DNA from 3 places in the Streptomyces sp. NPDC043878 genome. Region 2 is predicted to be linked to each of the others. Evidence: riboswitches for the same ligand, from Rfam matches in the RefSeq annotation. Region 2 holds a riboswitch; each other region holds the start of a gene.

Region 1 (2,258 bases), on a different contig from region 2:
ATCGCGTTGAGGGACTTCTCGCCCGGCGCCGCCTCGGGGGCACCGCACTCGCCCTGGGTCCCGGGTTCGCCGCCCAGCAGGGTGCGGACCAGGGGGTGGGCGCAGAAGAGGCCGTCGCGGACGCCGATGCCGTACTCGGCGGAGAGCGCCGCGGCGAAGTGCGAGCTGTTCCAGCCCTCGACGACGAACGAGATCACGCCGACGCGCGGGGCGTCGTCCCCGAAGAGCGACAGCACCCGCACCTCCGGCACCTCGGCGAGGCCCGCGCGGACGGTGTCGATCAGCTGCCGCTCCCGGGCGACCAGGTTGTCGAAGCCGGCCTCGGTGAGGGCCTTGCAGGCGGAGGCGATGGAGTACACGCCGATGACGTTGGGCGAGCCGGCCTCGTGGCGGGCGGCGGTGTCGTGCCACTCGACGTCCACTCCCCCGTCCTCGCGCCGCGTGACCTTGCGGCTGGCGCCGCCGCCGGCGAGGTACGGATCGGCCTCCCGCAGCCAGTCGGCGCGGCCGGCCAGCACGCCGGAGCCGAAGGGCGCGTACAGCTTGTGCCCGGAGAAGGCGACCCAGTCGACGTCCAGCTCCCGCACCGACACCGGGTGGTGCGGGGCCAGCTGGGCGGCGTCCAGGACGATCCGGGCGCCGTGGGCGTGCGCGGCGGCCGCCAGCTCCCGTACGGGCCACAGCTCGCCGGTGACGTTCGAGGCGCCGGTGACGCAGACCAGGGCCGGACCGTGCGGGTCACGGCCGGCGAGGGCGCGCTCCAGGGTCTCGACGGCCTGGCGCGGGGTGCGCGGGGCGTCGAGGTAGGTGACCCGGGCGTCCTTCCAGGGCAGCAGCGAGGCGTGGTGCTCGGTCTCGAAGACGAAGACCTGGCAGCCGGCCGGCAGCGCGGCGGCCAGCAGGTTGAGGGAGTCGGTGGTGGAGCGGGTGAAGACCAGCTGGTCGTCGCCGCGGCAGTCGAGGAACTCCGCGACCGTCCGGCGGGCGTTCTCGAACAGGTCGGTCGAGAGCTGCGAGAGGTATCCGGCACCGCGGTGCACGCTGCCGTAGTACGGGGCGTACGCGGCGACGTCGTCCCAGACCCGCTGGAGGGCGGGGGCGCTGGCCGCGTAGTCGAGCGCGGCGTAGGTGACCTCGCCGCCCGTGACGAGCGGGACGGTGACGTCCGCGCCCAGAACGGGCAGCGGGGCACAAAGCGACCGGGCGGCGGCAGCGGTGGAGACAGACATGGGGGAACTCCCGTGAGAAGCGGCGGAATCACGCGCGGGCGGACACGGCCCGGCGCGGGAAAGGCTGGAGAAGAGGGGATGCGGAGGCGGGGCTCTGCGGCCCTATCGCATTCGCTTGCTCACGGAGGACTCCCTCGAGACCAGGACCCCTGGGCTTCGTCCACTCGAACGAGTGGGAGGGGTCCGCGCTTGCCGCAGACCTCGCTGCCTGCGGCCTGGTCTTCACCCGGGGCACCCCGCCACGGACGGAGGGTTGCCGGACAGTCGGCCGGGGCCTCATGACTGTCACTCATGACCTGCCGGACATCCTGCCACACGGCTCCGTACGCGCAAGGCGCGGTCCGGATCGTGGACCGCGCCCCGCGTCACACCGTGCCGTCGTCAGGCGTTGCTGACCGCCACCCAGCGCTCCAGCGTCCGCCGGGCCGCACCGGAGTCGATCGACTCGGCGGCCTTCGCCATGCCGTCCCGGATCTGCTCGGCCAGCGGCCCGTTGCCGGGCTCCAGGGCGACCAGCGCGGCCGCCGAGTTCAGCAGGACGGCGTCCCGTACCGGCCCCGTCTCCCCGTCGAGCACCCGCCGGGCGACCTCCGCGTTGAACGAGGCGTCGGCGCCCCGCAGGGCCTCCACCGGCACCAGGTCGAGGCCGACGTCCCGGGGATCGAAGGGCTCCTCGGTGACCTTGCCGTCCCGCACGACCCACACCCGGGAGGTCGCGGTGGTCGTCAGCTCGTCCAGGCCGTCGTCGCCCCGGAACACCAGCGAGGAGTTGCCGCGCTCGGCGAAGACCCCGGCGACGATCGGCGCCATCCGCAGGTCGGCGACCCCGACCGCCTGTGCCCTGACCTTGGCCGGGTTGGTCAGCGGACCGAGGAAGTTGAAGGTCGTCCGGATGCCCAGCTGACCGCGCGCGGCGGCCACATGGCGCAGCGCCGGGTGGAACTTCACGGCGAAGCAGAAGGTGATCCCGGCCTCCTCGGCCACCTCCGCGACGCGCTTCGGCGTCAGTTCCAGATTGACGCCGAGCTT
Region 2 (2,258 bases):
GTTTCCCGGTGGCCACGGGGGCGGCGGCGACGTTGTCGAGGACGGTCAGGTGCGGGAAGAGGTTGAAGTTCTGGAAGACGAAACCGATCCGGCTGCGCTGGGCGAGGATCTCCCGCTCGCTGAGTTCCTTGAGCCTCCCCCAGCCTTCGGCCGGGGGGACCCCCCTCTCCTTTCGGTCGCGCTGCCGCCGTACGCCGATCAGCTCGCCGCCCACGCTGACATGGCCGATCTCCGGCTTCTCCAGGTGGTTGACGACCCTCAGCAGGGTGGACTTGCCGGAGCCGGACGGGCCGAGGACGACGGTGACCTCGCCGGGTCGCACGGTCAGATCGATGCCGTCCAGCACCCGGTGGGCGCCGTACCACTTGTGCACGTTGTGGACCTCGACCGCGGCGGGCGCGGCCTCGATGACGTCGGCGCTCATACGGCGGCCTCCCTGCGTATGCGGGCCCTGAGGTCGGTGAGACCGGTGCGCAGCTTCTGCAGCGGCGTCGGCGGCAGGGAGCGCGTGGCACCCCGGGCGTAGTACCGCTCGACGTAGAACTGGACGACGGAGACGAGGGTCGTGAGGATCAGGTACCAGACGGTGACGACCAGGAGCAGCGGCACGATGTCACCGGGGTAGGTGGAGCCCATCGTCTGCGCCGAGCCGAACAGGTCGAGCAGGGACACGTAGAACACCAGCGAGGTGCTCTTGACCAGGCCGATCAGCTGGTTGACGTAGTTCGGGACGATGGACCTGAGGGCCTGCGGGAAGACGATCTTCGTGAACTGGTAGCCCTTCGGCAGCCCGAGGGCGGCGGCCGCCTCGTGCTGGCCCTGGTCGACGGAGAGGATGCCGCCGCGGACCACCTCGGCCGCGTAGGCCGCCTCGTTGAGGCTGAGGCCGACGACGGCGACGACCATGTCGGTGGCGAGCCGCGACTCGTCGAAGCGGAAGAAGGCGGGGCCGAAGGGCACTCCGACGCTGAGTGTCTGGTACAGCGCGCTGAAGTTGTACAGGAAGATCAGGACCACGATGAGGGGCACCGAGCGCAGCACCCAGACGTAGGTCCAGCTGACCGCGCGCAGGACGGGGCTCCGGGAGAGCCGCGCCAGCGCGAGCAGGACGCCGCCGAGCAGACCCAGCACGGCGCTGTAGGCAGCGACTTCGAGGGTGATGAGCAGTCCGTCGACGATGGTCGGCCGCAGGAACCAGTAGCCGAAACGGTCCCACTGGTAGAAGGGGTTGGTGACCAGTCCGTGCACGAACTGCGCGGCCAGGACCAGGACCACCGCGGTGGCGATCCACCGCCCGGGGCGGCGCAGCGGCTGAACGCGCTGTGCGGTGAGGGGTCTTGACGGGGTGTCGGCGGGTGGTGGCGCCTCGGCGAGGGACAGGGTGGCGCCAGGGGGTTCACTCATGGAGGGGCTCCGGCGGAGTCGGACTCCCGGGACCGCGACGAGCGCGAGCGGCCGCGGCGCGACGGCAGGGCGGGGATCGGCCTGCGGCGCGGCGGGACGCACGGAACGTACGGAGGGGTGCTGGGTGGACAACGGCGCACCGTGCGGGCGGTGTTCGTCAGGGGGACGAGCGGCGTGCCGGGCAGCGGTGCGGTGAGGGCTGGGGGGAGTTCGTCAGCCCCGACAGCGGGCACGGCCCGGTGCGGTACACAGTGCGCTGTTGACGCGGAGCAGATCGACGGCACGATCGGCGACCAGGATGTTCGCGTACGGCGGTACGCAGCCCGCGGAGCGGCGTGCGGCCGTCCTGGGAGCTGCGTACATGTCGTCACCGTCACTGTTCCGGCCCTGTGGGCCTCGCGCTTACCGAAGAGTCGTCGGTCCGGTCGTCACCTGGGGCACCCCACCGCGTGCGAGGGTTGCCGGTCAGCCAGCCAGGGCCTGTCGCTGACGCTCATGACCTTCTGGGCGTAAGTCAAGACAATCGACCGATCCGATGTCAACACCCGTCCACCTGCTGGAACAGCGGGTCGGTGGCGTGGGACCGGCCGGGGGCGCCGCTACGGCCGGAGGGCGGCGTGGGCGGCCCAGTCGAGGATCTGGACGGCCGCTCCGGCCGCCTCCAGGCCCCGGCAACGGGCGTGATGGCGGCGGGCGATGCCGTCGAGGTCGAGGTGGGCGGCGAAGGCCGGATGGGCGGCGAGGTGGCGGGCGTGGGCCCACAGCGCGGGGTGGCCGGCGATGCGGTGCACCGCGGCGGCGTCCAAATGGTGGCGGTGCACGGTGTCGAGTTGCACCAGCGTCACGAACAACTC
Region 3 (2,258 bases), on a different contig from region 2:
CCCAGCTCCACGCCGTAGCCCACCGGGAACGGGAGCTGTTCCAGGAGGGAGCGGCGGGCCGCGTACTCGCCGCCGAGCGGCTGCACGAAGCCGGCGAGCTGGGGCCAGTGCATGTTCAGCAGCGGGCGGGCCATCAGCTCGGTGACCCGGCCGCCCTGGCCGGCCCTGCCGCCGAGCGGACGGTCGTACATCGCCTTGACGAGGTCGACCCCGGGATCGGTGAGCAGCGGCCCCACGATCCCGGAGACGAAGTCGGAGGAGAACTCCTTCAGGTCCGCGTCGATGAAGCAGACGATGTCCCCGCTGGTCACCAGGAGCGAGCGCCACAGGACCTCGCCCTTGCCCGGCACGGGCGGGATGTGCGGCAGGATGTCGTCGCGGTGGACGACCCGGGCGCCGGCCGCGGCGGCCACCTCGGAGGTGCGGTCGGTCGACCCCGAGTCGACGACGACTATCTCGTCGACGAGCGGGACCTGATGCATGAGGTCGTGACGGATCACGGCGACGATGTCACCGACCGTCTCCTCCTCGTTGAGCGCGGGCAGCACGACGGAGACCGTCTGGCCCGTCATGCGTTTCGCGGCCAGGACCTTGTGCAGCGGGCGACTGGTCATGGACCAGGAGCGGTTGCTCAGCCAGCGCTCGACTTCTTCCAGCACAGTGCGCGGCTCCTCTGCGTTCTGTCGGCGAGAGGTGATCGGCTGTGATCCATCTCGCGGTGCGGACGACTATCTCAACTGTCCTGGCCTTCGGTTACAGTCTTGAACAACGCTGATGACCATCGCATGTCGGGGGTCGTTGCGCGTACAACTACATACCGCTCATCCAGAGGGGCAGAGGGATACGGCCCGTTGAAGCCCCGGCAACCCTCCAGCCGGTCTCGTGGATCACTGTTGATCATCACGCGAGGCTCCCGGCTAGGGAAGGTGCCAAATCCGTCTCATGGCGAAACGCGTCGTGAGGAAGATGAGGAAAGGGCCTCGCCTCCATGGCTGTGCAGACCGTTGCAAGCACCACCGACTCAGTGGACCTCGGCCCCGCCGCCGCGCTCTCCTGCCGCGAATGCGGCCACCGGGTGCCCCTCGGCCCGGTCTTCGCCTGCGAGGAGTGTTTCGGCCCGCTCGAGATCGCCTACGACTTCTCGGCCTACGACACCGAGGAACTCCGCAAGCGCATCGAGGCGGGACCGGCGAACATCTGGCGGTACGCGCCGCTGCTGCCCGTCCCGGCCGACGTGGCGGACAAGCCCAACATCAACCCCGGCTGGACCAAGCTCGTGCGGGCCGACAACCTGGCCCGCGAGCTGGGCGTCGACGCCGGCCGGCTGTTCGTCAAGGACGACTCCGGAAACCCGACGCACTCCTTCAAGGACCGCGTCGTCGCGCAGGCCATCGAGGCCGCCCGCGCCTTCGGCTTCACCACCCTGTCCTGCTCCTCCACCGGCAACCTGGCCGGCGCGGTCGGCGCCGCCGCCGCCCGGGCCGGCTTCCGCTCCTGCGTGTTCATCCCGCACGACCTGGAGCAGGGCAAGGTCGTCATGGCCGCGGTGTACGGCGGGGAGCTCGTCGGCATCGAGGGCAACTACGACGACGTGAACCGCTTCTGCTCCGAGCTGATCGGCGACCCGGCCGGCGAGGGCTGGGGCTTCGTCAACGTCAACCTGCGGCCGTACTACGCCGAGGGCTCCAAGACGCTGGCCTACGAGATCTGCGAGCAGCTGGGGTGGGAACTGCCCGACCAGCTCGTGGTGCCGATCGCCTCCGGCTCCCAGCTCACGAAGATCGACAAGGGTCTGCAGGAGCTGATCAGGCTCGGGCTGGTCGAGGACAGGCCGTACAAGATCTTCGGCGCGCAGGCGGAGGGCTGTTCCCCGGTGTCGGCCGCCTACAAGGCGGGCCACGACGTCGTGCGGCCGCAGAAGCCGGACACCATCGCCAAGTCGCTGGCCATCGGCAACCCGGCCGACGGGCCGTACGTCCTCGACATCGCGCGCCGCACGGGCGGCGCGGTGGAGGACGTGAACGACGAGCAGATCGTGGACGCGATCCGGCTGCTCGCCCGGACCGAGGGCATCTTCGCCGAGACCGCCGGCGGGGTGACGGTGGGGGTCACGAAGAAGCTGGTCGACAGCGGTCTGCTGGACCCGACGCTGACGACGGTCGTGCTCAACACGGGTGACGGCCTCAAGACGCTGGATGCGGTGGCCGACACCGGACTGACCGCGACGATCCGTCCGAACCTGGAATCCTTCCGGGACG

Evidence for each region. Region 2 has a riboswitch for S-adenosylmethionine ahead of AC07AZ_RS15715 (amino acid ABC transporter permease). Riboswitches for the same ligand answer to the same signal wherever they lie in the genome.
Region 1: it holds a riboswitch for S-adenosylmethionine, as region 2 does, so the genes downstream of both, AC07AZ_RS10210 (aminotransferase class V-fold PLP-dependent enzyme) here and AC07AZ_RS15715 (amino acid ABC transporter permease) in region 2, are expected to answer to the same signal.
Region 3: it holds a riboswitch for S-adenosylmethionine, as region 2 does, so the genes downstream of both, thrC (threonine synthase) here and AC07AZ_RS15715 (amino acid ABC transporter permease) in region 2, are expected to answer to the same signal.

What each region holds. Positions count from the first base shown of each region.
Region 1 covers NZ_JBWKDW010000005.1:275,315-277,572, reverse strand. The annotation lists gene AC07AZ_RS10210 (aminotransferase class V-fold PLP-dependent enzyme) at 1-1,229, opposite strand, end outside; SAM riboswitch class IV at 1,410-1,526, opposite strand; gene trpD (anthranilate phosphoribosyltransferase) at 1,611-2,258, opposite strand, start outside.
Region 2 covers NZ_JBWKDW010000010.1:10,883-13,140, reverse strand. The annotation lists gene AC07AZ_RS15720 (amino acid ABC transporter ATP-binding protein) at 1-424, opposite strand, end outside; gene AC07AZ_RS15715 (amino acid ABC transporter permease) at 421-1,404, opposite strand; SAM riboswitch class IV at 1,798-1,905, opposite strand; gene AC07AZ_RS15710 (glutathione S-transferase C-terminal domain-containing protein) at 2,004-2,258, opposite strand, start outside.
Region 3 covers NZ_JBWKDW010000007.1:89,580-91,837, forward strand. The annotation lists gene AC07AZ_RS12185 (glucosyl-3-phosphoglycerate synthase) at 1-659, opposite strand, end outside; SAM riboswitch class I at 819-973, shown strand; gene thrC (threonine synthase) at 989-2,258, shown strand, end outside.